One region of the Pseudomonas sp. PK-RTE-24 genome, then DNA from elsewhere that is predicted to be linked to it. Evidence: predicted binding sites of a transcription regulator. Region 1 holds the regulator's gene; each other region holds the start of a gene.
What was found. The regulator sigma-54, encoded in region 1, starts transcription at its own class of promoters, with help from an activator protein. The targets are predictions, from matches to a motif close to ANTGGCATNNANNTTGCTNT.
Positions count from the first base shown of each region.

Region 2: a site for sigma-54 is predicted at 5,955-5,974, ahead of ACV8MC_RS10890 (pilin). Genes of this name have one in related genera too.
Region 3: a site for sigma-54 is predicted at 8,682-8,701, ahead of ACV8MC_RS24300 (CmpA/NrtA family ABC transporter substrate-binding protein). Genes of this name have one in related genera too.

Region 1 is NZ_CM133224.1:535,750-546,206, reverse strand. Features, by position in the region: gene tldD (metalloprotease TldD) at 1-1,238, shown strand, start outside; gene yjgA (ribosome biogenesis factor YjgA) at 1,290-1,814, opposite strand; gene pmbA (metalloprotease PmbA) at 1,923-3,269, shown strand; partial or broken gene ACV8MC_RS02490 (FagA protein) at 3,522-3,602, shown strand; gene ACV8MC_RS02485 (hypothetical protein) at 3,740-4,180, shown strand; gene ACV8MC_RS02480 (superoxide dismutase) at 4,182-4,793, shown strand; gene ACV8MC_RS02475 (ZIP family metal transporter) at 4,823-5,716, shown strand; gene ACV8MC_RS02470 (HPr family phosphocarrier protein) at 5,751-6,026, opposite strand; gene rapZ (RNase adapter RapZ) at 6,042-6,899, opposite strand; gene ptsN (PTS IIA-like nitrogen regulatory protein PtsN) at 6,902-7,366, opposite strand; gene hpf (ribosome hibernation-promoting factor, HPF/YfiA family) at 7,378-7,686, opposite strand; gene ACV8MC_RS02450 (RNA polymerase factor sigma-54) at 7,760-9,250, opposite strand; gene lptB (LPS export ABC transporter ATP-binding protein) at 9,417-10,142, opposite strand; gene lptA (lipopolysaccharide transport periplasmic protein LptA) at 10,142-10,457, opposite strand, start outside.
Region 2 is NZ_CM133224.1:2,419,650-2,430,106, forward strand. Features, by position in the region: gene ACV8MC_RS10850 (DUF1780 domain-containing protein) at 1-14, opposite strand, end outside; gene ACV8MC_RS10855 (energy-coupling factor ABC transporter permease) at 205-894, shown strand; gene ACV8MC_RS10860 (hypothetical protein) at 960-1,175, shown strand; gene yacG (DNA gyrase inhibitor YacG) at 1,183-1,383, opposite strand; gene coaE (dephospho-CoA kinase) at 1,380-2,003, opposite strand; gene ACV8MC_RS10875 (prepilin peptidase) at 2,000-2,872, opposite strand; gene ACV8MC_RS10880 (type II secretion system F family protein) at 2,874-4,091, opposite strand; gene pilB (type IV-A pilus assembly ATPase PilB) at 4,094-5,794, opposite strand; gene ACV8MC_RS10890 (pilin) at 6,021-6,437, shown strand; gene ACV8MC_RS10895 (BON domain-containing protein) at 6,729-7,082, shown strand; gene ACV8MC_RS10900 (DUF2845 domain-containing protein) at 7,347-7,646, opposite strand; gene ACV8MC_RS10905 (DUF748 domain-containing protein) at 7,643-10,457, opposite strand, start outside.
Region 3 is NZ_CM133224.1:5,417,888-5,428,344, reverse strand. Features, by position in the region: gene ACV8MC_RS24330 (nitrate reductase) at 1-170, opposite strand, end outside; gene nirD (nitrite reductase small subunit NirD) at 170-487, opposite strand; gene nirB (nitrite reductase large subunit NirB) at 484-2,937, opposite strand; gene ACV8MC_RS24315 (protein kinase domain-containing protein) at 3,313-4,986, opposite strand; gene ACV8MC_RS24310 (nitrate/nitrite transporter) at 4,994-6,205, opposite strand; gene ACV8MC_RS24305 (ANTAR domain-containing response regulator) at 6,768-7,343, opposite strand; gene ACV8MC_RS24300 (CmpA/NrtA family ABC transporter substrate-binding protein) at 7,359-8,570, opposite strand; gene ACV8MC_RS24295 (quinone-dependent dihydroorotate dehydrogenase) at 8,789-9,808, shown strand; gene rmf (ribosome modulation factor) at 10,107-10,322, opposite strand.

The DNA.
Region 1 (10,457 bases):
GCGTGCGTGCACAGTCCGGTGAGAAGACCGGTTTTGCCTACAGCAACGCGATCACCCTCGAGGCCCTCGGCGCAGCGGCCCGCGCCGCGCGTTCGATCTCCCGTGCCGGACAGAACGGCACCGTGCAGGCATTCACCAGCCAGGACGTCGCGCAGCTGTACGCGCCGGATAACCCGCTGGAAGTGCTCAGCCGCGCGGAAAAAGTCGAGTTGCTCAAACGCATCGACGTCGCCACCCGCGCACTCGATCCACGGATTCAGCAGGTCAGCGTGAGCATGGCCGGGGTCTGGGAGCGGATTCTGGTGGCCTCCACCGACGGTGGCCTGGCCGCCGACGTGCGACCGCTGGTGCGCTTCAATGTCAGCGTCATCGTTGAGCAGAACGGCCGGCGCGAACGCGGCGGGCATGGCGGCGGCGGGCGTACCGATTACCGCTACTTCCTCGCCGAAGACCGCGCCATGGGTTATGCCCGCGAAGCGCTGCGCCAGGCACTGGTCAACCTTGAAGCAATTCCAGCGCCGGCCGGTACCTTGCCGGTGGTGCTGGGTTCCGGCTGGTCCGGGGTGCTGCTGCACGAAGCGGTCGGTCACGGTCTGGAAGGCGATTTCAACCGCAAGGGCAGCTCGGCCTATAGCGGGCGCATGGGCGAAATGGTTGCCTCCAAGCTTTGCACCATCGTCGATGACGGCACCTTGAGCGGTCGTCGCGGTTCGCTGAGCGTCGATGACGAAGGCACACCAACCGAGTGCACCACGCTGATCGAAAACGGCGTGCTCAAGGGCTACATGCAAGACAAGCTCAATGCGCGGCTGATGGGCGTGGCGCGCACCGGTAACGGTCGTCGCGAATCCTATGCGCATCTGCCGATGCCACGCATGACCAACACCTACATGCTCGGTGGCGAAAGTGATCCGGCGGAAATCATCGCTTCGGTGAAGAAGGGCATCTACTGCGCCAACCTCGGCGGCGGTCAGGTCGATATCACCAGCGGCAAGTTCGTGTTCTCGACGAGCGAGGCTTATCTGATCGAGGACGGCAAGATCACCGCACCGGTCAAAGGCGCGACATTGATCGGCAACGGCCCCGAGGCGATGAGCCGGGTGTCGATGGTTGGTAACGATCTGGCGCTGGATAGCGGTGTGGGTACGTGCGGTAAGGATGGGCAGTCGGTGCCGGTGGGTGTCGGCCAGCCAACGCTGAAAATCGATGCGATTACCGTGGGTGGCACGGGCGCATAAGAACGGTGGGGCTTTCGGGTGGCGCGCAGGACGGCCACCCGGTGGCGATTTTCAACGCAGGCCGCGTTGAGTCTCGTCCAGCTCCCGAATGTATTTGAAGATCTTGCGGCTCGAAGCAGGTGGTTTGTTTTGCGCAACCTCATGCTGGGCCTGACGGATCAGGGAACGCAATTGCTGGCGATCGGCGTCCGGGTACTCGATGACGAATTTCTCCAGCACGGCGTCATCGCCCGCGATCAGGCGGTCACGCCAGCGTTCCAGATTATGGAAACGCTCGTTGTACTGGCGAGTGGAGGCATCGAGTTGATCGAGCAGAGTCAGAATCGCGTCAGTGTCCTGGTCGCGCATCAGTTTGCCGATGAACTGCAAATGCCGTTTACGCGCGATGTTCGCGGTGTGCTTGGGCGCATCGGCCAATGCCCGGCGCAAAGCGTCGGTCAACGGCAGTTTGGCGACCAGATCAGGCTTGAGTGTGGTCAGGCGCTCGCCGAGGTCAACCAGCGCATGCAACTCGCGTTTGACCTGAGATTTGCTTTTTTCTCCCGTATCGAGGGAGTCGTCGTAAGAATCAACCATGGTGGCAGTCCGCAAAGAAACGCCGCCATGATAACCAGTCGGGGGCCGCTTGTCCGGCCCGGTCGCTCGATGACCCCAGCCGAAAGCAGAATTTGAGTGGAGATGAGCATGAGTGCAGTTCAAAGCGTCGGCCCGCAGGCATTGCCGGCACTGCAAGAACAGGTCGAGCAGATCATCGCCGAAGCCAAGCGCCAAGGCGCCAGCGCCTGTGAAGTCGCGGTGTCGCTGGAGCAGGGGCTGTCGACCTCGGTGCGTCAGCGCGAGGTCGAAACCGTTGAATTCAATCGTGATCAGGGTTTTGGCATCACCCTGTACGTCGGCCAGCGCAAAGGCTCGGCCAGCACCTCGGCCACCGGGCCGGAGGCGATTCGTGAAACCGTCGCTGCAGCACTCGCGATAGCCAAACACACCTCCGAGGACGAAGCCTCGGGTCTGGCCGACGCCGCACTGATGGCCAGGGATGTGCAGGACTTCGACCTGTTCCACGAATGGGACATCACCCCGGAACAGGCCATCGAGAAGGCTTTGCTCTGCGAGGCAGCGGCGTTCGATGCCGATGCGCGGATCAAGAACGCCGACGGCACCACCCTCAGCACCCATCAGGGCTGCCGGGTTTATGGCAACAGCCACGGTTTCATCGGCGGTTACGCGTCGACCCGGCACAGCCTGAGTTGCGTGATGATCGCCGAAGCTGACGGGCAGATGCAGCGCGATTACTGGTATGACGTCAATCGCCAGGGCAGTCTGCTCGCCGATCCGGTGAGCATCGGCCAGCGTGCCGCGCAACGGGCGGCGAGCCGTCTGGGCGCGCGGCCGGTGCCGACCTGCGAAGTGCCGGTGCTGTTTTCCGCCGAACTGGCGGGCGGTCTGTTCGGCAGCTTCCTCTCGGCAGTATCCGGCGGCAGCCTGTATCGCAAATCGTCGTTTCTGGAAGGCACACTGGGGCAGAAGCTGTTCCCGGAATGGCTGACCATTGATGAGCGTCCGCATCTGATGCGTGCCATGGGCAGTGCTTCCTACGACGGTGATGGCCTGGCGACTTACGCGAAACCGTTCGTCGAAAAGGGCGAGTTGGTCTCCTACATCCTCGGCACCTATTCCGGACGGAAACTGGGCATGCCGAGCACCGCCAACGCGGGCGGGGTGCACAACCTGTTCGTCACCCATGGCGACGAGGATCAGGCAGCACTGCTCAAGCGCATGGGCCGGGGATTGCTGGTCACCGAGTTGATGGGCCATGGCCTGAACATGGTCACCGGTGACTATTCGCGCGGCGCTGCGGGCTTCTGGGTGGAAAACGGCGAGATCCAGTTCGCCGTGCAGGAAGTGACCATCGCCGGCAACATGCGTGACATGTTCAAGCAGATTGTCGCAGTGGGTAATGATCTGGAACTGCGCAGCAACATTCGCACCGGGTCTGTGTTGATCGAGCGGATGACTGTCGCCGGCAGCTAAGCCGCGAATCCGCCAACAAAAAAAGGCGCGCCATCCGTTGTGGATGGCGCGCCTTTTTTATTCGCTTCGCACAAATCCCCTGTGGGAGCGAGCCTGCTCGCGAAAGCGGTGGATCAGTTGCAAATGTGCTGGCTGACACGGCGCATTCGCGAGCAGGCTCGCTCCCACAAATGAACAGCGCAAACTCGAACGCTTGTTTTGGTTCTCATTATCATCTAATAATAAATCTCATTTCCGGACGAGTCACGGATCATGAGTTCTGCCTTGCACGAGCAGCCCTACCTCGAAAGCCGGCGCTGGATGAGTCGCCAGATCCGTTGCGCGCTAACGCCTGCAAGGAAGGCTGTGCGGTGATCGACGTCGCCCTGGAACACACCCGCCTGTCGCGCAGCCAGCTGAAAGAGTTGCTCAACCCCGAGAAACTCACCGCCGGCGGCGTGTAAACCCCGCAACCGCTTTGGAGGCTCATCATGGAGCACTGGAAACGCACGATCGAACGGGCCAATCGCTGCTTCATGCTGGGCGAACTGATCGACGCCCGCGAGGCTTACCTGCAAGCCCTGGCCCTGGCGCAAGTGTTGTTCGAACGCTGGGCGGATGCCGACGAAGCGGTGGCGGCCTGCGTCGTCTCACATCACAACCTGGCTGACCTGCATCTGCGCCTGAACCAACCGGAGGAGAGCGCCGAATATCTCTGTGCCATCCATCAACGTTTGTTGCAGACCATGCAGGACGAGCGCTTGCGTCCGGCCCTGCGTGAGGCGGCGCTGCGCCAGAGCAGCAAGACCTATGTCGAACTGTTGAACTTCATCAGCGAGCACGGCGAATACCCACGCACCCAGCGCCTGCTGCATCCGGACACCGGCAATGCCCGCCGCGCCTCAACTTCTCATCAGTATGGAGTCCATTGAAATGGCTTTTACCTTGCCTGCCTTGCCTTACGCCTACGATGCCCTCGAGCCGCACATCGATGCGCAGACCATGGAAATCCATTACACCAAGCATCACCAGACCTACATCAACAACCTCAACGCCGCCGTGGAAGGCACCGAGTTCGCCGAGTGGCCGGTGGAAAAACTCGTCGCCAGCGTGCAGCAACTGCCGGAAAAACTTCGCGCGGCGGTGATCAATCAGGGCGGCGGCCACGCCAACCATTCGCTGTTCTGGGAAGTGATGGTGCCCAACGGTGGCGGCAAGCCCAGCGGCGCGCTGGCCAAGGCCATCGACGAGCAACTGGGCGGACTCGACAGTTTCAGGGAAGCGTTCACCAAAGCCGCGCTGACCCGTTTTGGCAGCGGCTGGGCGTGGCTGAGCGTGACACCGGAGAAAAAACTGGTCGTGGAAAGCAGCGGCAACCAGGACAGCCCGTTGATGAACGGCAACACCCCGATCCTTGGCCTCGATGTCTGGGAGCACGCTTACTACCTGCGTTACCAGAACCGTCGCCCGGAATACATCAACGCGTTCTACAACGTGATCAACTGGCCGGAAGTTGCTGCGCGCTATCAGGCCGCACTGGTTTAAGCCTTCAATAAAAACAATCAGGGCTGACTATGGGCACGGAAACACTGGCGATTGGCAGTGGGCGCATGTTTCGTTACGCGGTGGGTTCGCTTTTGCTGTTGGCGGGTATGACTTTACTGGTCGCCCACGCTTTGCAATGGCTGAATCTGGAACCGAGGCTGTTACGTGCCTTGCAGGGCGGTGCCATCTGCGCCTTGGGCACGGCGCTTGGCGCGGTGCCGGTGCTGGTGATCCGCCGCATGCCGCAGGCACTCAGCGACACCTTGCTGGGATTTGGTGCCGGGGTGATGCTGGCGGCGACGGCGTTTTCGTTGATCGTGCCGGGCATAGCTGCAGCTGAGAGCCTTGGCCTGACGCCGTGGGCCGCCAGTGGCCTGATCTGCTTCGGCATCCTGCTCGGTGCGTTCGGTCTGTATCTGGTGGATCGGCGCATTTGCGGTGCCTCGCCGGAAATGCTCGTCGGCACGCTGGAGCATCCGGTAATTCCACCGCGAATCTGGCTGTTCGTGTTCGCCATCATCGCGCACAACATTCCGGAAGGCATGGCGGTTGGCGTATCTGCCGGAGGCGGGATGGCGGACGCCGACAGTCTGGCGATGGGCATTGCGTTGCAGGATGTGCCGGAAGGACTGGTGATTGCTCTGGTGCTGGCCGGGGCGGGAATGTCGCGGGTCAGGGCGTTTCTGATCGGCGCGGCGTCGGGGCTGGTCGAACCGATATTTGCGCTGCTGTGTGCGTGGCTCGTGAGTCTGGCTCAGGTGCTGTTGCCGTTGGGGCTGGCACTGGCGGCGGGGGCGATGTTGCTGGTGGTGACCCACGAAGTGATCCCGGAATCGCGCCGTCATGGGCATGACAAGCTGGCCAGTCTGGGCCTTCTGATCGGGTTTTGTCTGATGATGGTGATGGATACGGCGTTGGGGTGAATGGAGGCGAGGAACAGTGTCCCCGCCTCGAGGATTATTCACCTTCGTCGAAATACCTTTCGATCAGATCGACCAATGCGTCCATGGCTTCCTGAGCCTGTTCGCCTTCGGTGCTCAAATGGATCTTGGTGCCTTTACCCGCCGCGAGCATCATCATTGCCATGATGCTCTTGCCGTCGACAGTCGTTTCAGGTGTGCGTCCCACTCGGATCGTGCAGTCTGGATACTGACCCGCCACGCCGACAAATTTGGCCGATGCCCGGGCATGCAGGCCCAGCTTATTGATGATTTCGATTTCACGAGCAGGCATCGCGGTGTAAATCCTTTAGGTGAGGTCGCGGTGGCGAACCTGGACGTTCTTCAGGGTTTTCTGCAGGGCCTGACCCAGTCGTTCGGTCAGGTAGACGGAGCGGTGATGCCCGCCGGTGCAGCCAATGGCAATGGTGACGTAGGCGCGGTTGCTGGCGGCGAAGCGTGGCAGCCACTTGTTCAGGTAGGCGTAGATGTCCTGATACATTTCTTCGACATCCGGCTGCTGCGCCAGGTACTCGGCCACCGGTGCATCAAGGCCCGACTGAGCGCGCAGCTCCGGTTTCCAGTACGGATTGGGCAGGCAGCGCACGTCGAACACCAGGTCGGCGTCGACCGGCATGCCGCGCTTGAAGCCGAACGACTCGACCAGAAACGCCGTACCGGGCTCCGGTTGATTCAACAGGCGCAACTTGATGGTGTCGCGCAGTTGATACAGATTCAGACTGGTGGTGTTGATCTTCAGGTCGGCCAGATCGGCGATCGGACCGAGCAGGGCGGTTTCGTCGTGAATCGCCTCGGCCAGTGAGCGATTGGCGTTGCTCAGCGGGTGACGACGACGGGTCTCGGAAAAACGCTTGAGCAGGGTTTCTTCATCGGCGTCCAGGTACAGCACATCGCACTTGATATGCTTGGCACGCACGTCTTCGAGCAACTCAGGGAAACGTGACAGATGGCTGGGCAGGTTGCGCGCATCGATCGACACGGCGACCAGCGGCTGCGCCAGTTCTGTGTGAATCAGCGCTCGCTCGGCCAGTTCCGGCAGCAAACCGGCCGGCAGATTGTCGATGCAGTAGTAGCCGTTGTCCTCAAGGACATTCAGGGCGGTACTTTTACCCGAGCCCGAACGGCCACTGACAATGATCAAACGCATGATTAGTGCCCGTTCTGCTCGTCCAGTACGACCTGGTACAAGGCTTCATTGCTCGGAGCGCTGCGCAATTTGTCGCGCACTTCCTTGCGGTCGAGCATGCTGGCGATCTGGCGCAACAACTCCAGATGCGCGTCGGTTGCGGCTTCCGGGACCAGCAGTACGAACAACAGGTCCACCGGAGCGCCGTCGATGGCGTCGAAATCGATCGGGGCTTCGAGGTGCAGCAGGGCGCTCACTGGCCCCGCGCAGCCCTTGAGGCGGCAGTGGGGAATGGCGATGCCGTTGCCAAAACCGGTGGAGCCGAGTTTTTCACGGGCGATCAGCGCCTCGAAGACATCCTGCATCGCCAGATCCGGCACTTCGCGGTGGATCAGGTTGGCAATCTGTTCGAGGGCTTTTTTCTTGCTGCCGCCCGGCGCGTTCACTTGGGAACGGCCGGGGGTCAGGATGGTTTCAAGTCGGATCATGGATAGGGGTGTTAACGACCGGTCGCGCCCTGGAGGAGGCTCTGGGTCTTTTCCTTATGCTTTTTGAGTTGGCGATCCAGCTTGTCGGTAAGTGAGTCGATCGCAGCGTACATGTCGGTATCTTCTGCGTTTGCGACCACTTCACTGCCGGGGATATGCAAGGTGGCTTCGATCTTCTGTTTCAGCTTTTCGACGCACATCGTGACCTGCACGTTGGTGATCTTGTCGAAATGTCGCTCCAGTCGCTGGAGTTTTTCCTCGATGTAGGAACGCAGAGGTTGGGTCACTTCCAGTTGGTGTCCACTGATGTTGACTTGCATACAGCTTCTCCTTCGTTGCCAGTGCATAAAGCGGCAGGCCGAAAAGCCTGCCACTGGAACGCTGTAACGTGGCTTACATCAACCGCTTGCGTTCGCTCGAAGGCGCGATTCCGAGGGATTCGCGGTACTTGGCGACGGTGCGGCGAGCCACCTGAATGCCTTGTGCCTCCAGTAAACCAGCGATCTTGCTGTCACTCAACGGCTTTTTCTGATTTTCCGCAGCGACCAGTTTCTTGATGATCGCGCGGATCGCCGTGGACGAGCATTCGCCGCCTTCGGAGGTGCTGACGTGGCTGGAGAAAAAGTATTTCAGCTCATAAATACCGCGCGGGGTATGCATGAATTTTTGTGTGGTCACCCGGGAAATCGTCGATTCGTGCATGCCGACCGCTTCGGCGATGTCATGCAATACCAACGGCTTCATTGCTTCGTCGCCGTACTCGAGGAAGCCGCGCTGATGTTCGACGATCTGCGTGGCCACTTTCATCAGGGTTTCGTTGCGGCTCTGCAGGCTCTTGATGAACCAGCGGGCCTCCTGCAACTGGTTGCGCATGAAAGTGTTGTCGGCGCTGGTGTCGGCACGCTTCACAAAACCGGCGTACTGGGCGTTGACGCGCAGGCGAGGCACCGATTCCTGGTTCAGCTCGACCAGCCAGCGCTCGTTGTCCTTGCGCACGATCACGTCGGGAATGACGTATTCGGCTTCGGTCGACTCGATCTGTGAGCCGGGACGCGGATTGAGGCTCTGCACCAGTTCGATGACCTGGCGCAGCTCGTCTTCCTTGAGCTTCATCCGGCGCATCAACTGGCTGTAATCGCGGCTGCCGAGCAGGTCGATGTAATCGGCGACCAGACGCTTGGCCTCGGTCAGCCACGGCGTCTTCGCGGGCAGCTGGCGCAATTGCAGCAGCAGGCATTCGCTGAGGTTGCGTGCGCCGATACCGGCGGGCTCGAATTGCTGGATGCGATGCAGGACAGCTTCGATTTCGTCGAGCTCGATGTCCAGTTCCGGGTCGAACGCTTCAAGAATCTCTTCGAGTGTTTCGTCCAGATAGCCCTGATTGTTGATGCAGTCGATCAGAGTCACGGCGATCAGGCGATCGGTGTCGGACATCGGTGCCAGGTTCAGTTGCCAGAGCAGATGGCTTTGCAGGCTCTCGCCGGCCGACGTGCGGGTGGTGAAATCCCACTCATCGTCATCGCTGCTCGGCAGGCTGCTGGCGCTGGTCTGGTAGACGTCTTCCCAGGCAGTATCCACTGGCAGTTCGTTGGGGATACGCTCGTTCCAATCGCCATCCTCGAGGTTATCCACCGTCGGGGCGGTTTCCTGGTAGGAGGGTTCCTGGATTTCGGCGGGCTTCTGTTCGGCGTTGTCGGCCAGCGGATCGGCATTGTCGAAGTCGTCGCCTTCTTCCTGGCGCTCGAGCATCGGATTGGATTCCAGAGCCTCCTGGATCTCCTGTTGCAGGTCCAGGGTCGACAATTGGAGCAGGCGGATGGCCTGTTGCAGCTGCGGTGTCATCGTCAGCTGCTGGCCCATTCTCAAGACTAGCGATGGTTTCATGGCAGGGGCTTAACACCTTATTCGCCGGCGCTTTGCGCCATCCACTACAGGGCGCCGAAGCGCCAAACTTAAGCAAATTATATGCCTGAAACTGAAGTGTTTGCCTAGAGCGCTGTAACAATTAAAGCGGATAAATGCGCCTTGAATCGATACAGCGCTGTCGCGCTTACAGGCGGAACTCGTGACCCAGATACACTTCCTTGACCAGATCGTTGGCCAGGATGGTCTCGGCATCGCCTTCAGCGATCAGTTGACCGTCGTTGACGATGTAAGCGGTTTCGCAGATATCCAGCGTCTCACGCACGTTGTGGTCGGTGATCAGCACACCGATGCCCTTGGCCTTGAGGTGATGGATGATCTGCTTGATGTCGCCGACCGAGATCGGGTCGACACCGGCGAACGGTTCGTCGAGCAGGATGAACTTGGGTGCAGTGGCCAGGGCGCGAGCGATTTCCACCCGGCGACGCTCACCGCCGGACAGGCTCATGCCGAGGTTGTCGCGGATGTGGCTGATGTGGAATTCCTGCAGCAGGCTTTCCAGCTCCTTGCGACGACCGGCCTTGTCCAGCTCCGGACGGGTCTCGAGGATCGCCATGATGTTGTCGGCGACCGACAGTTTGCGGAAGATCGACGCTTCTTGCGGCAGATAGCCGATACCGGCCTTGGCGCGGCCGTGCATCGGCTGGTGGCTGACGTCCAGATCATCGATCAGCACACGGCCCTGATCTGCCTGCACCAGGCCAACGATCATGTAGAAGCACGTAGTCTTGCCGGCGCCGTTCGGGCCGAGCAAGCCGACGATCTGCCCGCTGTCGATCGACAGGCTGACGTCACGCACGACCTGGCGGCTTTTATAGGCCTTGGCCAGATGCTGAGCTTTCAGAGTTGCCATTACTGGGATTTCTCTTCGGTTTTCTTCTTCGGCTGGATCACCATGTCGATGCGCGGACGCGATTCGGTGACCTTGCTGCCCGTGGCGCGACCGGCGCTGGCCAGTTTCTTCACGGTGTCGTAGACGATTTTTTCGCCCTGGGTGACGTTGTTATCCTTGTCGATAACCTTGGCCTTGTCGATCAGCACCACCCGGTTCTGCTGGGCGTGGTATTGAATCGTCACGCCGTAGCCCTTGACCGGGTTGGCGTCGCCCTGGGTCTGCAACTGCTCGAAGTAAGCCAGGTTGCCTACCGAGGTCACCACGTCGATGTCG
Region 2 (10,457 bases), 1.9 Mb from region 1:
TCTGAATCATCCATAAGCCCAAGCTTAGCGTCCAAATGCGACAAGCAGATAGCTTTGCATCGGCTCAGACATAAACGTCGCGCGATTGCGCCCTTGTAGGAGCTGCCGAAGGCTGCGATCTTTTGCTTTTATAAACAAGATCAAAAGATCGCAGCCTTCGGCAGCTCCTACAAAAAAGCGTGTCGAGTAGCAGGTGAGGGAATCATGATCGGTGCCGAACTGCTTTCAACGGCAAGCCTGACACTCGGCTGGCTGATTTATCTGCCGGCGCTGCTCTGGGCGATCATGCGTGCGCCATGGGTCGAGCTGTTCAGCGACAGTCGTCGGCAGCACTTGCTGTTCGGCACGGTGTTCGCGCTGTTTCTGCTGTGGCTGGTGCGCAGGGATTTCGACACCGGTGTGTCTTATCACTTCATCGGCATGACCGCGGTGACGCTGCTGCTCGATTGGCCGCTGGCGATTGTCGGCGGGCTGGTTGCGCAGATTGGCCTGGTGCTTTTGGGGCGTCAGGACCTGGCTGCGGTGGGCGTCAATGGCGCGTTGCTGATTCTGCTGCCAGTGCTGATCACCGAGTGCGTGGCGATTCTGGTCGAGCGTGCGCAGCCACGCAATCCATTCGTTTACATCTTCTGTTCCGGCTTCTTCGCCGCCGCGTTGTCCGGCCTGTTGTGCCTGATCCTCAGCCTGACGCTGCTGTGGTACGACGGCCTCTTCGCCATGCCGGAATGGCTGGAAGATTTCGTCGGCTACCTGTGGTTGCTGCTGTTTCCCGAGGCTTTTATCAACGGCATGGTCATCAGTGCATTGGTGGTGTTCTGCCCGGAATGGCTGGAGACCTTCAACCGCACCCGCTACCTTTCGGCGCCGTGGAAGGACGACGATCCGAAGTCTTGATCCACATCAAACCGGCCAGGCAGCAGAGATTTCATGCTCGCGCAAATCCCTTCAGGAGCAGTGGCATGGGCGTTTATGAATGGGCGCGGCAGGAAACCCGGCAGAGTCTGGAGCTGGCGCAGGAAGTGGGCTTTGACCCGGGCCTGAGTTTGCGCGCCCTGCTCAGCGCCGTGGTGCAGCAGAGCAAGGCAGTGCGCAATGCCGAAGACCTGGCCGACGAGTTGCGCTTTCTTGCGGAGAACCTCGACGACAGTCAGGACTACGGCTTTATGCGGCCCTGATCAGCGATCAGTGACGCGGATCGAAATCGCCGGAAAACAGCTCGTCCTCGGCATCCGGGGCGACCGGAATCTTGTGTTCTTCCGAGGCCCAGGCGCCGAGGTCGATCAGTTTGCAGCGGTCGGAGCAGAACGGACGGAATTTGTTCGCCGGGGTGAATTCGACGGGGGCGCCGCAGGTCGGGCATTCAACGGTTGGAATCTGGCTCATGCTTGGCCTCCGGATAAAGTCAGATAAAAGTGATGCAGACGCTCGACCTCGCTGTGCAGCCAGGCGAGGTCGCGGTCGTTGACGATCACGTCGTCGGCACGGCTCACGCGGTCTTCACGGCTCGATTGCGCCTTGAGGATCGCCTGCACCTGCGCTTCGCTGGTCTGGTCACGCTGCAAGGTGCGTTCGATCTGCAGTTGTTGCGGCGCATCGATGACCAGGATGCGCTGAGTCATCGCGTATTGCCCGGACTCGATCAGCAGCGGTGAAACCAGAATCGCGTAAGGCGATTTTGCCTGCGCCAGATGATCAGCGATTTCTTCGCCGATCAACGGATGCAGCAGCGCTTCGAGCCAACGTCGCTGTTCGGGCTCTTCAAAAATCAGTTTGCGCAGGGCGGCGCGGTCCAGCGTGCCATCGGACTGCAACACGCCGGAACCGAAATGCTCGGCGATTTTCGCCAGCGCCGGACGCCCCGGCTCGACTACCCAGCGCGCCGCATGATCGGCATCCACCACATGCACACCGAGATCGATGAAGTGCTGCGCCGCCGCACTTTTGCCGCTGCCGATGCCGCCGGTCAGGCCGAGGATCCAGGGTTTTTCCACAGGGGTATTCATTTCAAACCGACAGACTGCCAATAGAAGTCGGTTATTTGACCACCCCAGAGCAAGGCAATCCAGCCGGCAATCGCCAGAAAGGGTCCGAAGGGGATCGGCGTCGAGGTTTCCTGGGCGCGCAGACGCAGCATGACAACGCCCAAAATCGCCCCCACCAGGGAAGATAGAAGAATCGTCAGCGGCAGAATCTGCCAGCCACCCCATGCGCCGAGCAAGGCCAACAGCTTGAAATCGCCATGGCCGATACCGTCCTTGCCGGTGAGCAGTTTGAACAGCCAGAACACCGACCACAGCGCCAGATAACCCGCGACCGCGCCCCACAACGCATCGGGCAACGCCACGAACACGCCGAAGCTGTTGACGATCAGCCCCAGCCACAGCAGCGGCAGCACCAGCACATCGGGCAGCAGTTGATGTTCGCAGTCGATCAGACTCATCGCCAGCAAGCCCCATGTCAGCAAGATCAGCAGACCTGCCGGCCAACCGAAGCCGAAATGCCAGGCAATGAATGCCGAGAGGACGCCGCAGGCCACTTCGGTCAGCGGGTAACGTTTGCTGATCGGCGCCGAGCAGCCTGAGCATCGCCCGCGCAGCCACAGATAACTGAGCAGCGGAATGTTTTCCCAAGGGCGGATCCGGTGTCCGCAATGCGGGCACGCGGAGTGCGGCAGCATCAGGTTGTAGGTCGGCACAGGCGTTTCAGTGGGCAGGCCGAGCACATCATGGGCCTGCTGGCGCCAGTCGCGCTCGAGCATCTTCGGCAGGCGCCAGACCACTACGTTGAGGAAGCTGCCGACCACCAGCCCGAGCAGCAGCGCGCTGACCACAAAGGCCAGCGGATACACGGCAAACAGTTCGTCGATAGGCATGTCAGATCGCTGAGCCGAGCTGGAAGATCGGCAGGTACATGGCCACCACCAGTCCACCGACGATGACCCCCAGCACCACCATGATGAACGGCTCCATCAGGCTGGTGAGGTTGTCGACCATGTTATCGACTTCCGCTTCATAAAAACCGGCGACCTTGTCGAGCATGTCATCCAGCGCGCCCGATTCCTCGCCGATGGCGGTCATCTGCACCGCCATGTTGGGAAACACACCGGTGCTGCGCATGGAGAAATTCAGTTGCATGCCGGTCGAGACGTCCTGCCGCACCCGCAACACCGCGCGCTTGAACACCACATTGCCGGTGGCACCGGCGACCGAGTCCAGTGCTTCCACCAGCGGCACACCGGCTGCGAATGTGGTCGACAGGGTGCGGGCAAAACGTGCGACGGCGGACTTGTACATCAAGGTGCCCACCAGTGGCAGCTTCAGCAGCCAGGCATCGCGCCGGTCGCGCAGGGCCTGCGAAGTCTTCAACGCGTGGCGAGTGCCGAAAAACGCTGCCACCAGCGCAAAAAGAATGGCCCACCACCACTGCTGCATGAATTCCGACAGGCTGATGATCATCAGGGTGAAGCCCGGCAGTTCTGCGCCGAACCCGGAAAACACCGACTGGAACTGCGGCACCACTTTGACCAGCAGAATGCCTGTTACCACTGCCGCCACCAGCACCACGGCGGTGGGGTAGGTCATGGCTTTCTTGATCTTGGCCTTGAGCGCTTCGCTTTTTTCCTTATAGGTCGCGACCCGTTCAAGCAAGGTGTCGAGGGCGCCAGACTGTTCGCCGGCGTCGACCAGATTGCAGTACAACTCGTCGAAGTATTGCGGTTTCTTGCGCAGGGCAGTAGCGAAGCTGTTACCGGCCGCGACCTCCTGTTTGACCTCGTCGACCAGTTTGCGCATGGCCGGGTTTTCGAAGCCTTCGCCGATGATGTCGAAGGACTGCAACAGCGGCACGCCGGCCTTCATCATGGTCGCCATCTGCCGGGTGAACAGGGCGATGTCCTGCGGTTTGATGCGTTTGCCCAAGGTCAGCAGGGAGGCGGATTTCTTGCGCACCTTGCCCGGGTTTATCCCCTGTTTGCGCAGTTGCGCCTTGATCAGTGCGGGGTTCTGTCCGCTCAACTCGCCGCTGACTTTACTGCCTTTGCGGTCCGTGCCTTCCCAGGCGTAAACGCTGACTTTCGCTGCCTTGACCGCCATGTTCAATCCTTGGTGACCCGGTTGATTTCCTCAAGGCTGGTGATGCCTTGCATGGCCTTGTGCAGCCCGGAAGTGCGCAGATCGGCGAAGCCGTCGCGGCGCATCTGAATATCGATTTCCAGCGAATTGCCCTCGGCCATGATCAACCGTTGCAGGTCCGGTGTGTTCTTTACCACTTCATAAATCCCCACGCGTCCTTTGTAACCGCCATTGCAGTGATCGCAACCGACCGGCTCGTAGATCGTGAAATGGCCGATGCGTTCCTCGGGGAAGCCTTCCTTGAGCAAGGTTTCGTGCGGGATCTCCAGCGGCCGCTTGCAGTGTGCGCACAACTTGCGCGCCAGACGCTGGGCGATGATCAGGCTGACCGAGGTGGCGATGTTGAAACCGGGAATGCCCATGTTGTGCAGGCGTGTCAGGGTTTCCGCTGCGCTATTGGTGTGCAGGGTCGACAGCACCAGGTGGCCGGTCTGCGCAGCCTTGATTGCGATCTCGGCGGTTTCCAGATCGCGGATCTCGCCGACCATGATCACGTCCGGGTCCTGACGCAGAAACGAGCGCAGCGCTTGGGCAAAGTCCAGCCCTTGGCGGGGATTGACGTTGACCTGATTGATGCCTTCCATGTTGATTTCCACCGGGTCTTCGGCGGTGGAAATATTGATGTCGACGGTGTTGAGGATGTTCAGCCCGGTGTACAGCGACACGGTTTTACCGGAGCCGGTGGGGCCGGTGACCAGAATCATCCCTTGCGGCTGTTTCAGCGCGGCGAGGTACAAGGCTTTTTGTTCGGCTTCGTAACCCAGTGCGTCGATGCCCATTTGTGCACTGGACGGGTCGAGAATCCGGATCACTACTTTTTCGCCCCACAGAGTCGGCAGGGTGTTGACGCGGAAATCGATGGATTTGCTTTTCGACAGGCGCATTTTGATGCGGCCGTCCTGAGGTTTGCGCCGTTCCGAGATATCCAGACTGGCCATTACCTTCAAGCGCGCGGCAATGCGCCCGGCCAACTGGATCGGCGGCTTGGCCACCTCGCGCAGCATGCCGTCGGTGCGCATGCGCACCCGATAGTTTTTTTCGTAGGGTTCGAAATGCAGGTCGGAAGAGCCGCTTTTGATCGCATCGAGCAGCATCTTGTGCACAAAACGTACGACCGGGGCGTCGTCGGCATCTAGGCCGCCAATCACGTCCTGTTTGTTGTCATCAATGGACTCGACGTCGAGGCCGTCGAGATCGACATCGGCCATTTCCTCCAGGCCCGAGGCATGGCTGTCGAAGAACTTGTCGATGGCGTCGCTGAGCTTGTCGTCCTCCACCAGAATCGCTTCTGTGCTCAGGCCGGTGCTGAACTGGATGTCGCTGATCGCCTGCTGATTGCTTGGGTCGGAAAGGCCCACGAACAATTTGTTGCCGCGCCGCCAGAGGGGCAGGGCGCAGTGCTGGCGAACCAGTTTCTCACTGACCAGGCCCTTGGGCTGAGTCTCTTTGTCGAGGCAATGTAGATCGAGCAGGGCCATGCCGAAATGTTCCGAGGCGATCTCGGCAATTTGCCGGCTGTTGACCAGTTTGTTGTGCACCAGGTAATTGACCAGCGACACGCGATTGCGCTGGGCCTGCGCCCAGGATTGCCGGGCGCTTGTTTCCGTGAGCAGTTCGGCCTGGACCAATTGCTTGGCCAGACCGCTCAGAGCGATGTCATTCATGGGGATTCCGCACGCTTGCCGTTCATGACTTATAGCCTAGTCAAGTGACAGCGCCAAACACGGCCGGTGCAGGTGACAAAAAGTGTCAGATAGTGCGGTTGCGGGTTGTAGGAAACGGCGTTGGGGAATGAGCGCGCCCAGCAGACGGGGGCAAATGGGCGTTGGCATGGGCTGTGCTGGGCCTTGTTCAGATCATGAGATTTCGACTCATGCATGGAGCGTGTCTATGAAAAAACAACAAGGCTTTACATTGATCGAGCTGCTGATCGTTGTGGCGATCATCGGCATTCTGGCGACTATCGCCCTGCCGCAGTATTCGAAGTATCAGGCGCGGTCGAAGGTGACGGCGGGTATTGCCGAAGTTTCCGCCCTCAAAGTCAATTTCGAAGACGTGATCAACGCGGGATCTGGTGATCCAACTTTGGCTAACGTCAACGCAAACGTAGGTGCCACTCAAAACTGCACAATGGGTGTGAGTGGCAAAGTGGCTGACGGTACCGGGACGATTACTTGCAAGTTGCTTAATGCTCCGGCTCCGGTTCTTGGCCAGACGATCACCTTGACTCGTAGTGCGACCGCAGGTTGGTCTTGCGGCTTCTCCGGTTCCAAGGAATACACGACGACCAGTTGCCCTGGCGTTTAACTGAGTACAAAGCGAATGCCCCGCACTGCGGGGCATTTTCGTATGGTCACCTGTCTACAAAAGCTCCAATAATTTCAGCAGCTTATGAACTTTCCGAAAAACCGCAACTTGCATGCGAAATTGCGTTGAGTCATGCATTTTGCATGAAAATGAAAATTGGCGTTTATCATAACTAATTGTTTTACAAGGATTTTATGCGACTGAAAAAGTTGGCACAGCGTTCGCAATATCTCCGGTAACCCTGCTGACAAGCGTTACAGCAGACTTCCAGTAAAAACAGGAGTTACTCGTATGAAGAAGTTCGCTATCACTGCCGCTGCTACCGCTCTGACCCTGACCATGGCTGGTGGCGCTTTCGCCCAGTCCGCTCAGGCTACCCAGTCGCCAATGGTTCTGGCTGCCGGTGAAATGACCAAGGCTAAAGAAGAGACTTCCGATACCTGGATCACCACCAAGGTCAAAGCTGATCTGGTCACCGAAAAAGGCATTCCAGGCACTGATATCAAAGTCGAAACCAACAAGGGTGTAGTTTCCCTGTCGTCGACCACTGCGGTAACCGAGTCGCAGAAAGAAGTCGCCGTAGGCATCGCCAAGAAAATCAAAGGCGTTAAAGCGGTCTCCGCTGACGGCCTGAAAGCCGAGTAAGGCAAGACTTCTCGCCTGAACCGGGAGAAGACGCGACAGACGGGCCGAGCAATACGTCTGCCGCAACTTTAGAGTTCATGCGAACGGTCACACGGATGTGACCATTACAGGCCCCGGCACTTGTGTCGGGGCCTGTTCTATTTTGGGCAATACCAATGTGGGAGCGAGCCTGCTCGCGAATGCGTAGTGTCAGCCGACAAGTTCGTCAGTAGACAGACCGTATTCGCGAGCAGGCTCGCTCCCACAGGGTGAATTTCGTTCGGCTTAGTTACCGCGTTTGCTGTTGATCTGCCTCAAGCGATTACCTTCAAAGCGCAGGTACTGGTACATGCCGTTGTTTGGTCCGTAGGTCCATTCCTCGACCTGAAACTCTTCGCGGCGATTGGCACTGCGCTTGTAGCCGAGCACATCGCGGCTGACCGGCTCGCCGCATTTTTGCAGCACCTCGCTAGCGCGGTCGCCGAGGCTGATCAATTGGCTGCCGCAGCGCAATGTATCCGAAGCCGACGCATGGCCGGCGGCGCACGTCAGAGCGAGCGCCATCAACCAGTTACGCGCGGTCATTCTGCATCCAGGTGCATTTGCGTGACCACGCGGCCATCGCTTTCGGCCTCGCCGAGGTTGGCGTCGATGAAATACACGCGGTCATCCTCGAGCTTGCCCTTGTCGACCAGGTAATCCTTGATGGTGCTGGCGCGATCCTGGCCCAACTGGCGCAACAGCACCTCGCTGCCACTCCAGAACGCGATCACGCCCTGGCGCATTTTCGCCGTGCGTTCTTCCTTGCCCAGGTCTTTCCATTCTGCCGGTGGCTGGGTTTTCAGGCGGGTGCGGTAGATGCCTTCGAGCAACGCGCCTTTCTCGCTTTCGGGCACTTGCAGCAGCGAGGCCTGGGCCGGAACTTTGTCGCCACGGCGCTGGAGCATCTTGTAGTAGTTGTACTGATATTCGCGTTCCAGGCGTTGTTCGGCGAGCAGTGGCCCATCGCTGCTCTTCGCGGCCGTGCCTTCGATTTCCAGGCGCAGCGCCGGACGTTCCTTGAGTGCCTGCGACAGTTTCACCAGCGCCGCTTCGGCGTCTTTGCTCAGATCGCTGGAGCCCGGCGCGAAGGACACCGTGCCGAGGTCTTCGGAGCCGCCGCCACTGACCAGCCCGCCGATCATCTTGAACGGTGCGGCGGCCGCTTTGACGATCAGATTGCGCAGGGTCTGCCAGACGATCGGCATCACGCTGAACTGCGGATTATTCAGATCGCCGGTCACCGGCAATTCGATGGAGATCTTGCCGTCGACGTCCTTGAGCAGGGCGATCGCCAGTTTCAGCGGCAGACTCACTGCATCAGGGCTGTCGACCTTCTCGCCCAGTTGCAGCTGCTCGACGACGACTTTGTTCTCGGCTTTCAGCTGGCCTTTGGTGATCAGGTAGTGCAGATCGAGGTTGAGCCGGCCCTTGCGGATGCGGTAGCCGGCGAATTTGCCGGAGTAGGGCGTCAGGGTCGTCAGTTCGACGCGCTTGAAGCTGGTGGCGATGTCGAGGCTGGCCATCGGGTCGAACGGATTGACCGCCCCCTTGATGGTGACCGGCGCATAGCGGTCGACCTTGCCTTTGATATCGACGCTGGCCGGCTTCGCCTGACGACTGTCAATGGTGCCGATCTGACCGTTGAGCTGCTGCACGGCGGTGGCGAAATTCGGCGTCAGGCTGAAGTCGGCGAAGTTGGCCGAGCCGTCGTTGATCGCAATCGCGCCGATGTGAATACCCAGCGGTTTGTCCTTTCCTGCCGGTTTGGCTGCGGTGCTTTTTGCTCCGCTGTCGGCCGGTTGCGGGATCAGCAGGTCGTCGACGTTGGTGGTGCGATCGTCGTTGATCATGAAGCGTACATAGGGCTGCAACAGGTTGACCTTGTCGATCGACAGGCTGTCGCCGTGCTGATAGTTGATGCCGTCGACCACTACTTGCTGCCATTTGAGAAAATCGCGGGTCTTGAGCGTATCGAGGGTGTGCAGTTGATCGATCTGCGCGCGGCCGGTGACGCTGAGGGCCAGTGGTTCGGTGCTTTTCAGGTTGACCTTGAGGTCACTGCCGAGCATGCCGCTGCGCAGTTCCAGGCGAATGAACGGGTTGATATAGGACTGCGCGACACGCAGGTCGACGTCCTGGGTTTTCACGTTGAGCTGCGCGTTGACCGGGGCCAGATTGACCGTGCCGTCGGCGCTGATCTTGCCTTGCTTGCCCAGGCCGCTGTCGAGCTTGAGCTTGAAAGGCGAGCCGTTGAGGCTGTCGAAATCCTGCAGATCGACGTTCAGCGGGGTGATGTCCAGCGCTACTGCCGGTTGCGCCGAGCGGTCGGCGAGATGGACCGTGTAGTTGCGCAGTTGCACATCCTTGACCAGCACCTGCCATGGCTTGCTCGGCGCGCTTGGCTCAGGTTTCGGCGAGTCGGCGGCGGCCGGTGTATCCGCCGGTTCGGCAGCGGCTTTGGCAGCCGGTTTCGACGGTTGGCTGGCGAACAGCTTCTGCCAATCCAACTGGCCGTCGGCTTCCAGCGCCGCCCAGGTTTCCAGTTTGTTGCTGCGGATCTTGCCGACCACCACTTGCTGCTTGGCCAGGTCCAGCGAGGTTTCGCTGACGTCGAGGCGTTCGAGCCTGGCCAGCGGACGTCCGTCCGGAGCCTTGATGGCGAACGGCGCAATGCTCACCGCGACGTTGTTCAGCAGCAGTTCGGTCTGTTTCGACAGGTTGAGTTTGTACTCGGTGCTGAGGCTGACCACGCCGTTTTCCAGCACTAGCGGCACGGCGTCGCGCACGTAGGGCCAGAAGGATTTCATCTGGCCATCGGTGACTTTCAGGGTGCCTTCGGAGGTGAACGGGATCAGGCTGAAATTGCCGGTCCAGTCGATCCTCCCGCCAGCGGGGCCGATGGCGACGAGGGTCATGTCGGCGCTGTCTTCGGGCAAAGTGCTGAGGTTTTTCAGCTCGAAACTGAGGTCGTCGTAAAGAAATTCGATCGGCTCGCTGGGCCGCATATCCTCGAAATGCACCACGCCGCCGGCCAGTTTGATGTTGTCGATACGCAGCGGGAATGGCTTGGCGTCGGGATCGGCGGGTGTCGGCTCGCTCGGCGGCACGTTGAACAGGCCCAGCAGGTTGAGCTTGCCGTCCTTGGCGAAGAGGATTTCGCTTTTGGGTTTGTCCAGTTCGATGTCGGACAGATGCAGCGCTTTGGTCCACAGGCTGTCGATTTGCAGGTTGGCATAGAGGCGATCGAAGCCGACCTGCTCCTTGCCCGGTTCGCCGATGATCAAACCCCACAGGGTGACCTCAAGGCTGAACGGGTTGAGTTCGATGCGCTGCAGATGCGCCGGCACCGTCGCG
Region 3 (10,457 bases), 970 kb from region 1:
AGGTCGCCGGTCAGGTGCAGCGTCGAGCCTTTGCTGCACAGTTTGCCGAAGTTGGCCGGGTGCGCCGGATCGCCGCTGACGCCGAGGATGCGCTCGCCGTCATGCTCGATCAGTACGCCGCAGCCGACCCCGCAGTAACAGCAGGTCGAGGCGGTCGTCTGGCGGTTCATCAGATGGCGTCCCGCAGGGCCAGTTGCACCCGGCCATTCTCGACCCGCGCCGGATGATGGTGCGCACAGCCGATGTCCGGCGCCTGGGCTTCGCCGGTTTCGAGGTCGATCTGCCAGTTATGCAGCGGGCAGGCCACGCGCTTGCCATAGATCAGACCTTGCGACAGCGGGCCGCCCTTGTGCGGGCAGCGATCATCGAGGGCGAAAACCTCGTCGTCGCTTGTACGAAAAATCGCGATGTCTCCTTTCGGCCCGGCAATGATCCGCGAACCGAGGGCGTTGATCTCTTCCAGCGCACAGATGTCGAGCCAGTTCATGCCGGCACCTCCAGGTTTTTCACGGGGATCACGTCGAATTCTTTCTTCAGTTGCGGCTGCGCCAGGCGCTCTTTCCATGGGTCCTGTTCGAACGACAGGGAGAATTGCAGGCGCTCGTTCAGGGCCTTGCGCCGCTCGGCGTCTTCGAGCACGTTCTTCTTGATGTGCTCCATGCCGACCCGTTGCAGGTAATGCACGGTGCGCTCAAGGTAGAAGGCTTCTTCGCGGTAGAGCTGCAGGAATGCGCCGTTGTATTCGCGGACTTCTTCGGCGGTCTTGAGCTTGACGAAGAACTCGGCGACTTCGGTCTTGATCCCGCCGTTGCCACCGATGTACATCTCCCAGCCGGAGTCGACGCCGATAATTCCTACGTCCTTGATGCCCGCTTCCGAGCAGTTGCGTGGGCAACCGGACACCGCCAGCTTCACCTTGTGCGGCGACCACATGTTGAACAGGTCGTGCTCGAGCTCGATGCCCAGTTGCGTCGAGTTCTGCGTGCCGAAACGGCAGAACTCGCTGCCAACGCAGGTTTTCACCGTGCGGATGGATTTGCCGTAGGCGTGGCCGGACGGCATGTCGAGGTCTTTCCAGACGCCGGGCAGATCCTGTTTCTTGATCCCCAGCAAGTCGATGCGCTGACCGCCGGTGACCTTGACCATCGGCACGTTGTACTTGTCGGCCACATCGGCGATTCGGCGCAGTTCTGATGGGTTGGTGACGCCGCCCCACATGCGCGGCACCACCGAATAGGTGCCGTCCTTCTGGATGTTGGCGTGGGCGCGTTCGTTGATCAGGCGCGATTGCGGATCGTCCTTGGCCTCGCCCGGCCAGGTGGAAATCAGGTAGTAGTTGAGCGCCGGGCGACAGGTCGCGCAGCCATTCGGTGTGCGCCAGTTCAGGTAACTCATGGTCTCGGCGATGGTCAGCAGGTGTTCCTGACGGATCGCCTGACGAATCTGCCCGTGGTTGAGGTCGCTGCAACCGCAGATGGCTTTTTCGCTTTTCGGTTTGACGTCCGCCGCGCCACCGACGGTGTTAATCAGGATCTGCTCGACCAGCCCGGCGCAGGAGCCGCAGGAGCTCGCAGCCTTGGTGTGTTTCTTCACTTCATCGACGCTGAACAGGCCGTGTTCCTGGATCGCCTTGACGATGGTGCCCTTGCACACACCATTGCAGCCGCAGACTTCGGCGCTGTCGGCCATGACCATGGCTTTGTCCTGGCCCTGATGTCCTACGTCGCCTAATGCATTTTCTCCAAACATCAGGTGATCGCGGATTTCGCCGATGGCGTGATTCTCACGAATCTGCCGGAAATACCAACCGCCATCTGCCGTATCGCCGTACAGACAGGCGCCGACCAGCACGTCATCCTTGATCACCAGTTTTTTGTACACACCGCCGATCGGGTCGGAGAGGGTGATGGTCTCGGTGCCTTCGCCGCCCATGAAATCGCCGGCGGAGAACAGGTCGATGCCGGTGACTTTCAATTTGGTCGAAGTCACCGAGCCCTGATAGCGAGCGAAACCCAGTTGCGCGAGGTGATTGGCGCAGACCTTGGCCTGTTCGAACAGCGGTGCGACCAGACCGTAGGCGATGCCGCGATGGCTGGCGCATTCGCCGATTGCGTAGATGCGCGGGTCGTAGGTTTGCAGGGTGTCGTTGACCAGAATCCCGCGATTGCACGGAATGCCGGCCTTTTCTGCCAGTTCAGTGTTGGGACGGATGCCGGCGGCCATTACCACCAGATCGGCAGGGATGATGTCGCCGTTCTTGAACTGCACCGAGCCGACCCGGCCATTGCCGGCGTCGTGCAGGGCTTGGGTCTGTTCGCACAGGCGAAAATGCAGGCCACGGGATTCCAGCGCCGATTGCAGAAGCTGGCCGCTGGTCTTGTCCAGTTGCCGCTCCAGCAGCCATTCGCCGAGGTGCACCACGGTCACGTGCATGCCGCGCAGCATCAGGCCGTTGGCCGCTTCGAGGCCGAGCAGACCGCCGCCGATGACCACGGCGTGCTTGTGGGTCCTGGCGGTGTCGATCATGGCCTGGGTGTCGGCGATGTCGCGATAACCGATCACGCCCTGCAAGGTGTTGCCGGGGATTGGCAGGATGAACGGAGTCGAGCCGGTGGCGATCAATAGACGGTCATACTCGGCCTCGGTGCCGTCCTCGGCGATTACCCGGCGTTTGACCCGGTCGATCTCCACCACTTTGCGGTTGAGCAGCAACTTGATGTTGTTTTCCAGGTACCAGTCGAGGTCGTTCAGCACGATCTCTTCGAAGGTCTGCTCACCGGCCAGCACCGGCGACAGCAGGATGCGGTTGTAGTTGGTGTGCGGTTCGGCGCCGAAGACGGTGATGTCGTAGAGCTCGTCGCTCAGCTTGAGCAGTTCTTCCAGGGTACGGACCCCGGCCATGCCATTGCCGATCATCACCAGTTTGAGTTTTTTCATCAGGTTCTCCGGGAGCTGCGGCTGGCCTCTGGTGGGCCGTCGGGCCTTGCTCGACAAATTTTGCGCAAACAAAAAAAGGCGTCCCGCTAGTTGCCTAGCGAGGACGCCTTTGTCCTGGTCCCGTTCTCTCGGGAAGCGCAGCCTTCGTCGTTGAAGGTTGGGCTTTATGTATGGTGATTGGGGTAATGCAGTGGTTGTGCCAACTTGTTATGGCGCCGCAATTGCTGGTTTTTTTGCCCGATTGGAGCTGGCTCGATGCACTTTCTCGAGGCGTGTTGCGCTTTTTTGGAGCGCAGGATCAAAAGATCGCAGCCTTCGGCAGCTCCTACAGGTGTACGCAACCAACTGTAGGAGCTGCCGAAGGCTGCGATCTTTTCAGGGCTGATGAAACAACAGAACCAGCAGCACCACATTCCCCAGCAACGACACCAAAGCCATCGTCCGCCAGACCTTCAACGGCTCCCGCTCCAACAAAGGCCGGGGCCGCACACTCAAACTTTGCCGCTCACCCTGTTCCAGCACCAGCAGCCACTCTTCAGCGGTTTCGAAGCGTTGCTGCGGATCGGCGGCGACGCCGCGTTCCAGACTTTGCGCCAGCCAGTCCGGCAAGTCCGGGCGATAGCGACTGGCATTCACCGGCACGCCAAATCGGGGCCGTTGAAACGCTTCGATCTCGCCATAGGGGAAATGCCCGGTGAGCAGGTAATAGAGAGTGACGCCGACTGAATACAAATCCTGCTGCGCATTCGGTGGTTCGCCACGAAACGCTTCGGGGGCGATAAAGCTTGGCGTCCCCGGCAGCGTCGCCGGCGCGTCTTGCGACAGCCCGGGGCAGTAAGCCAGACCGAAATCCAGCAGGCGCAGCTCGCCATCGTCACCTGACAGCAGGTTTTCCGGTTTGATGTCGCGATGCAGAATCTGCCGCCGATGCAGCAGCCCGACCGCGCGCAACAGCCGCTCGGCGATGTCCTGCCACTGCGCCAAAGGCAACGGGCCGCTGTGTTGAAACACGTCGGCCAGCGTCGTCCCGGCGTATTCGCGCATCACGTAATACAAATGCTGACGGTGAGTGCAGGCATGGATTTGCGGAAAATGCCGGCCGGCCACGCGCTTTAGGAACCATTCCTCGGACAGCAGCGCCTGCCCGGCTTGCGGGTCGTCGGCCAGGCGCGTCGGCAAGGTCTTCAACAGCCAAGACTGGCCCTGACCATCAAGCACGCGATACAGCAATGATTGCTGGCTCTGGCCGATGATGCCTTGCACCTGCCAGCCTTCAAACGCTTGCCCGGGTTTCAGCGCCGGCGGCAGCGGCCATTGCTGCAATTGCACCAGCGCATCGCCGATGCTCGCTTCGCCCAGCGCATCGACGCGCACCAGCAGGGCACTGGCGTTGTCCTGACTGCCGGCCAGATGCGCGGCGTTGACCAAGGTTTGCGCCGCGCTGGGCAGATCCACTTGATCGCGCAGAATCGCCGCGATCGCGGTATCGCCCAAGGTCGACCAGACGCCGTCGCTGAGCAGCACGAAGCTTTCGCCCTCACGCAGTTCGCCGTCGAGGAAATCCAGGACCAGATGCTGATCGAGCCCGAGCGCACGTTTGAGCACGTGTTGCATGCCCGGTTGCTCCCAGACGTGATCCTCGCTGATGCGCTGCAAGCGCTCGGCGTGCCAGCGATAGACCCGGCAATCGCCGACATGGGCGAGGGTGAAGCGTCGACCACGCATCACCAGCGCGCTGACCGTGGTCAGCAGCGGTTGCCCGCCGCCGTTGGCCTGCAGCCAGCGATTTTGCGCGAGCAGCAGGCGATCCAGCGCCTGGGCCACGCTCCAGGTTTCCGGCGTGGCAAAGTAGTCCAGCGCCAGGGCCTGCAAGGTCGAACGCGCGGCTAGGCCGCCATCGGCGCACTGGCTGACGCCGTCGGCGATGGCGAAAAGATAACCCTTGCTCACCGCCAGTGCCGGCGCCGGTGTCACTGAACGCAGGGCGTCCTGATTCTCCGCGCGCGGGCCGGTGGCGCTGGCTTCGGCGAAGCTCAGTTGCAGGGCCATTGGGGCCTCAGACCCGCGCCGCTGTCACCGCCGCCGAACCCCAGGTGGTTCTCCAGCGACGCTTGACGCCGTGCAGGCCAAACCATGCCAGCACGCCGAGGCTGGCGAACAACCACAGCGCCAATTGATAACTGCCGGTGCTTTGCTTGATCGCGCCCATGCCGGCCGCCAGGGCGAAGCCGCCAATTCCGCCGGCCATGCCGATCAGCCCGGTCATCACGCCGATCTCCAGACGAAAACGCTGCGGTACCAGTTGGAAAACCGCACCGTTGCCGGCGCCCAAGCCGAGCATGGTGCAGACGAAAAGCGCCAGCGCCGCGTAGGAACTTGGCAGATTGAAGCCCACCGCTGCGATGCAGATGGCAGCGACGGTGTACATCGCCAGCAAGGTGCGGATGCCGCCGAAGCGATCGGCCAGCGCGCCACCCAATGGCCGCATCAGGCTGCCGCCGAACACGCAGGCAGCGGTGTAGTAACCGGCGGTTACCGGGCTCAGACCGTATTGATCGTTGAAGTAACCGGGCAGGGCACTCGCCAGGCCGATGAAGCCGCCGAAGGTGACGCTGTAGAAAAACATGAACCACCAGCTGTCGCGATCACCGAGGGCCTTGAAGTAGTCGGCCATGGCTTTCGGCTTTGGCCGCTGGGGAGCGTTTTTTGCCAACAGGGCGAACAGCACCAAAGTCAGGACCAGCGGGATCAGGGCAAACCCGAAGACATTGCTCCAGCCGAACGCGGCGGCAATCACTGGCGCCAGCAGCGCGGCGAACACGGTGCCGGAGTTGCCCGCACCGGCGATGCCCATGGCTTTGCCTTGGTGCTCTGGCGGATACCATTGCGAGGCCAGCGGCAGGGCCACGGCAAACGACGCGCCGGCCATGCCGAGGAACAGGCCGAGGATCAGCGCCTGTTCATAACTGTGGATGCCCAGTTTCCAGGCGCCGAACAGCGCGCAGATGACGATGACCTGGCCGATCAGCCCGGCGGTCTTCGGCGACAAGCGATCAGCGAGCATGCCCATGGCGAAGCGCAACACCGCGCCGGCCAGAATCGGCGTGGCGACGACAAGGCCGCGTTGCTGGGTGGTCAGGTGCAGGTCGGCGGCAATCTGCACCGCCAGCGGGCCGAGCAGGTACCAGACCATGAAGCTCAGGTCGAAATACAGAAAGGCCGCGAACAGGGTCGGGGTATGGCCGGATTTCCAGAAGCTTGAATTCATCGCGCACCTCGGCTGAAAAGAGTCTCGAAAGGAGTCATGCACAGCAGGTGGAGCGCCTCACGGCCGCACCACCGGCCCCGTTCTGTGGGGCCAAAACGCAAAAACGCCGCTACCTGATTCGCCGAGGGGCGAACGGGGTGAGCGACGTCTTTGTCGTAGGTGGGGCAACCGCCGTTGGTTACCTGTGCGGTTTACTTAGCGAGATTTGTGCCAACAGCTGAAAAGCAAAAGCCCCTCACCCTAGCCCTCTCCCAGAGGGAGAGGGAACCGAGCGGGGGATGTCCGAATCATTTGCCGATCTGAACGATTTCGAGTGAATCCATAATCGACTCGGTCGTTCAGGTCGGCGGACAGCGCAAGACAACGCGGTCGGTCCCCTCTCCCTCCGGGAGAGGGAACCGAGCGGGGGATGGCCGAATCATTTGCCGATCTGAACGATTTCGAGTGAATCCATAATCGACTCGGTCGTTCAGGTCGGCGGACAGCGCCAGACAACGCGGTCGGTCCCCTCTCCCTCCGGGAGAGGGCTAGGGTGAGGGGCTCTTGATTTGCAGCGAAAACTTCAGCCCAGCAACTCGCTCATGGCAATGATCTGCTCCGCCACCTGAATCAGCTTCTGCTGGCGGCTCATCGCCTGGCGGCGCATCAGCGTATAGGCCTCTTCCTCGTTGCAGTCCTTCATCTTCATCAGCAAACCCTTGGCCAGTTCAATGCGCTTGCGCTCGGCCAGTTGCTGGTCACGGGCCTGCAATTGCGCGCGCAAGGCCTGGTCACTCTCGAAGCGCGCCATCGCCACGTCGAGAATCGGCTGCAACCGTTGTGCGTGAATGCCTTCGACGATGTAGGCACTGACCCCGGACTTGATCGCCTGACGCATCACCCCCGGGTCGTGTTCATCGGTAAACATCACGATCGGCCGGGGCTGGTCGCGGCTGACCAGTACCACTTGCTCCATGACATCGCGGCTCGGTGACTCGGTATCGATCAGGATCACGTCCGGGCGCACCGTTTCGACGCGCGCCGGCAGGTCGATGGTCAGGCCGGACTCGTCGATCACTTCGAAGCCGGCCTCGGTCAGCGCCGCTTTCAGGCGTCCGACTTTTTTCGCGGTGTCGTTGATCAGCAGAATGCGCAACATGTTCGCGGTCTCCTGTCAGCGCTGGGCGAGAAGGGGGGCGGTGTCGTTCAGGGCGTGCAGTTTGAAACTGCGCGCATAGCCCGCCGGGTCGCTGCCGTCCCAGACCTTGCCGTCGAGCAACTGGCTGCTGCGCAGGTCTGCGTACGAAGTCGCAACGCCGACCGCGCTGGCGGCCTCGCGATACAGATCCAGACGCTGAACCTGACGGGCGACGGCCAGATAATCCGGATCCTCGCGCAACAGACCCCAGCGACGAAACTGGGTCATGAACCACATGCCGTCGGAGAGGTACGGCAGATTGACCTCGCCACCGCCGTGAAAACGCAGCGCATGCGGGTCCTGCCAGCGATTGCCGAGGCCATCGGCGTAATCCCCCATGAAACGCGGCTCGATGCACGGGGCGGGGGTGTCGAGGTATTCGGTGGCGCTGAGCAATTGCGCGGTACTGCGGCGGTTTTCCGGGCTTTCTTCGATGAAGCGGCTGGCCTCAAGAATGGCCATGACCAGCGCCCGCGCGGTGTTGGGGTATTGCTCGACAAATTCGCGGGTGCAGCCGAGGACTTTTTCCGGGTGGTCGGGCCAGATGCTCTGGCTGGTCGCCAGGGTGAAACCGAGATTCTGCTGCACGGCGCTGGCCGCCCACGGTTCGCCGACGCAAAAGCCGTCGATGCGCCCGGCTTGCAGGTGCGCAACCATTTGCGGCGGCGGCACCACCACGCTGTCGACGTCCTGCAACGGATGAATGCCCTGGCTCGCCAGCCAGTAATAAAGCCACATCGCATGGGTGCCGGTGGGGAAGGTCTGGGCGAAGGTCAGTTTTGCGCGGCTTTGGTGCACATGCTGATCGAGCGCTTCAGGACTGTTCACGCCATCCTGTTGCAAGCCATGGGACAGGTTCAGGCTCTGGCCATTCTGGTTCAGGCCCATCAGCACCGCCATGTCGGTCGGGGCGACACCGCCGATGCCCAGGTGCACCGCATAAATCAGCCCGTACAGACTGTGCGCGGCATCCAGTTCGCCGCTGACCAGCTTGTCGCGCAAGTTGGCCCATGACGCCTGACGCTTGAGGTTCAGGGTCAGGCCGTAGGGTTGGGCGAAGCCCTGAGTGGCGGCGACCACCACCGAGGCGCAGTCGCTCAGCGCCATGAATCCGAGATTGATCGCGCTCTTTTCCGGCGCATCGCTGCCATTGACCCAGGCCAGAGGCCCCAAGGACGTTTCGTTCATACGCTACCTCAAAAAAAACGTCGTCCCGGATTCTGCGCAGGCAAAACCCGGGGACGACGCCATTGTCCTGGCCTGCGCGCCGTCATTGGTCGGCAGACTGATGAGCGGGGTGGTGCAAGGCATATGCCAGTCGCCTGATTCGCGCAGGCGCCTCGCGCCGGGGGACGATGCCCGGCTATAATCGCCGCCTCTTTTCGCCGCCCGAGTCATTGCCGCCCATGTACACCCTGGCCCGTCAGCTGTTGTTCAAACTTTCCCCGGAAACCTCCCACGATCTGTCGCTGGATCTGATCGGCGCGGGTGGACGTTTGGGCCTCAACGGCTTGCTGTGCAAGGCTCCGGCGAAAATGCCGGTGACCGTCATGGGCCTGGAGTTCCCGAACCCGGTAGGGCTGGCGGCAGGTCTGGACAAGAACGGCGCGGCCATCGACGGCTTTGCGCAGCTGGGTTTCGGCTTTGTCGAAATCGGTACCGTGACCCCGCGTCCGCAGCCGGGTAACCCGAAACCACGGATCTTCCGCCTGCCGGAAGCCGAGGCGATCATCAACCGCATGGGTTTCAACAACCTTGGCGTGGATAACCTGCTGGCGCGGGTCGCTGCGGCGAAATACAAAGGCGTGCTGGGCATCAACATCGGCAAGAACTTCGATACCCCGGTCGAGCGCGCGGTGGATGATTACCTGATCTGCCTGGACAAGGTCTACGCCCACGCCAGTTACATCACGGTCAACGTCAGCTCGCCGAATACCCCGGGCCTGCGCAGCCTGCAGTTCGGCGACTCGCTCAAACAATTGCTCGCGGACCTGGCCACGCGCCGCGCCGAACTGGCTCTGCGTCACGGCAAGCATGTGCCGCTGGCGATCAAGATCGCGCCGGACATGACCGACGAAGAAACTGCGCAGGTCGCCCAGGCGTTGATCGAAACCGGCATGGATGCGGTGATCGCCACCAATACGACTCTTAGCCGTGTCGGCGTCGAAGGCATGGAGCATGGCGACGAGGCGGGCGGTCTGTCGGGTGCGCCGGTGCGTGAAAAGAGCACCCATACCGTGAAGGTGCTAGCGGGCGAATTGGCCGGGCGTTTGCCGATCATTGCTGCGGGCGGGATTACCGAGGGCAAACACGCGGCGGAGAAAATTATTGCTGGCGCGAGCCTGGTGCAGATCTATTCGGGCTTCATCTACAAAGGCCCGGCGCTGATTCGTGAATCGGTAGACGCCATCGCCGCGTTGCGCTGAGGATTGCCGAGGCCTTGGGGAGCCTTTGTGGCGAGGGGATTTATCCCCGCTGGGCTGCTCAGCAGCCCCAAACCTTCCACAGTGATATGCCAGGTAGATTGAAGTTCGGACTTCGCGACTGCTGCGCAGCCGAGCGGGGATAAATCCCCTCGCCACGTGGATCCCTGTTAACCCTTTTTGCAGGCATAAAAAAGGGCTCCTCGAAGGAGCCCCTGGGCCGTAGCCCGCCGTCCGGGAGGGACGTGCGTGGTTAATTCAATGCAAATTCAGATTGTCGTGTCGGAATAAATGCCCTGTGTCAGCCGACGGCGTGAAGTTCGTTGAGTCTGTGGATTCCCGCAGTGCCGGTCATACCGTCCCAGTTGTCGCCGCGTCCTTCTCGCCAGCCGTTGATCCAGGCTTGACGTACCGACGGTAGAGTAAATGGGCAAAGCTCACGGGATTTGCCACCAACGCCATATTGATATCCGCGCAAAAATGCTCTTTCCAACGGATCACGCTTAAGTCTTCTCATAGGGTGTTTCCCTCACTTGTTGACTGTAGTGTCGCGTTGACCTCAATTGAGGTCTGGCAGAAAAAACCTGCCATCGTGCGGCTCGCTGCCGGCGTGGCGAGCCAAGGTGTTGACGCCGTTGCGACGTCAACCTGT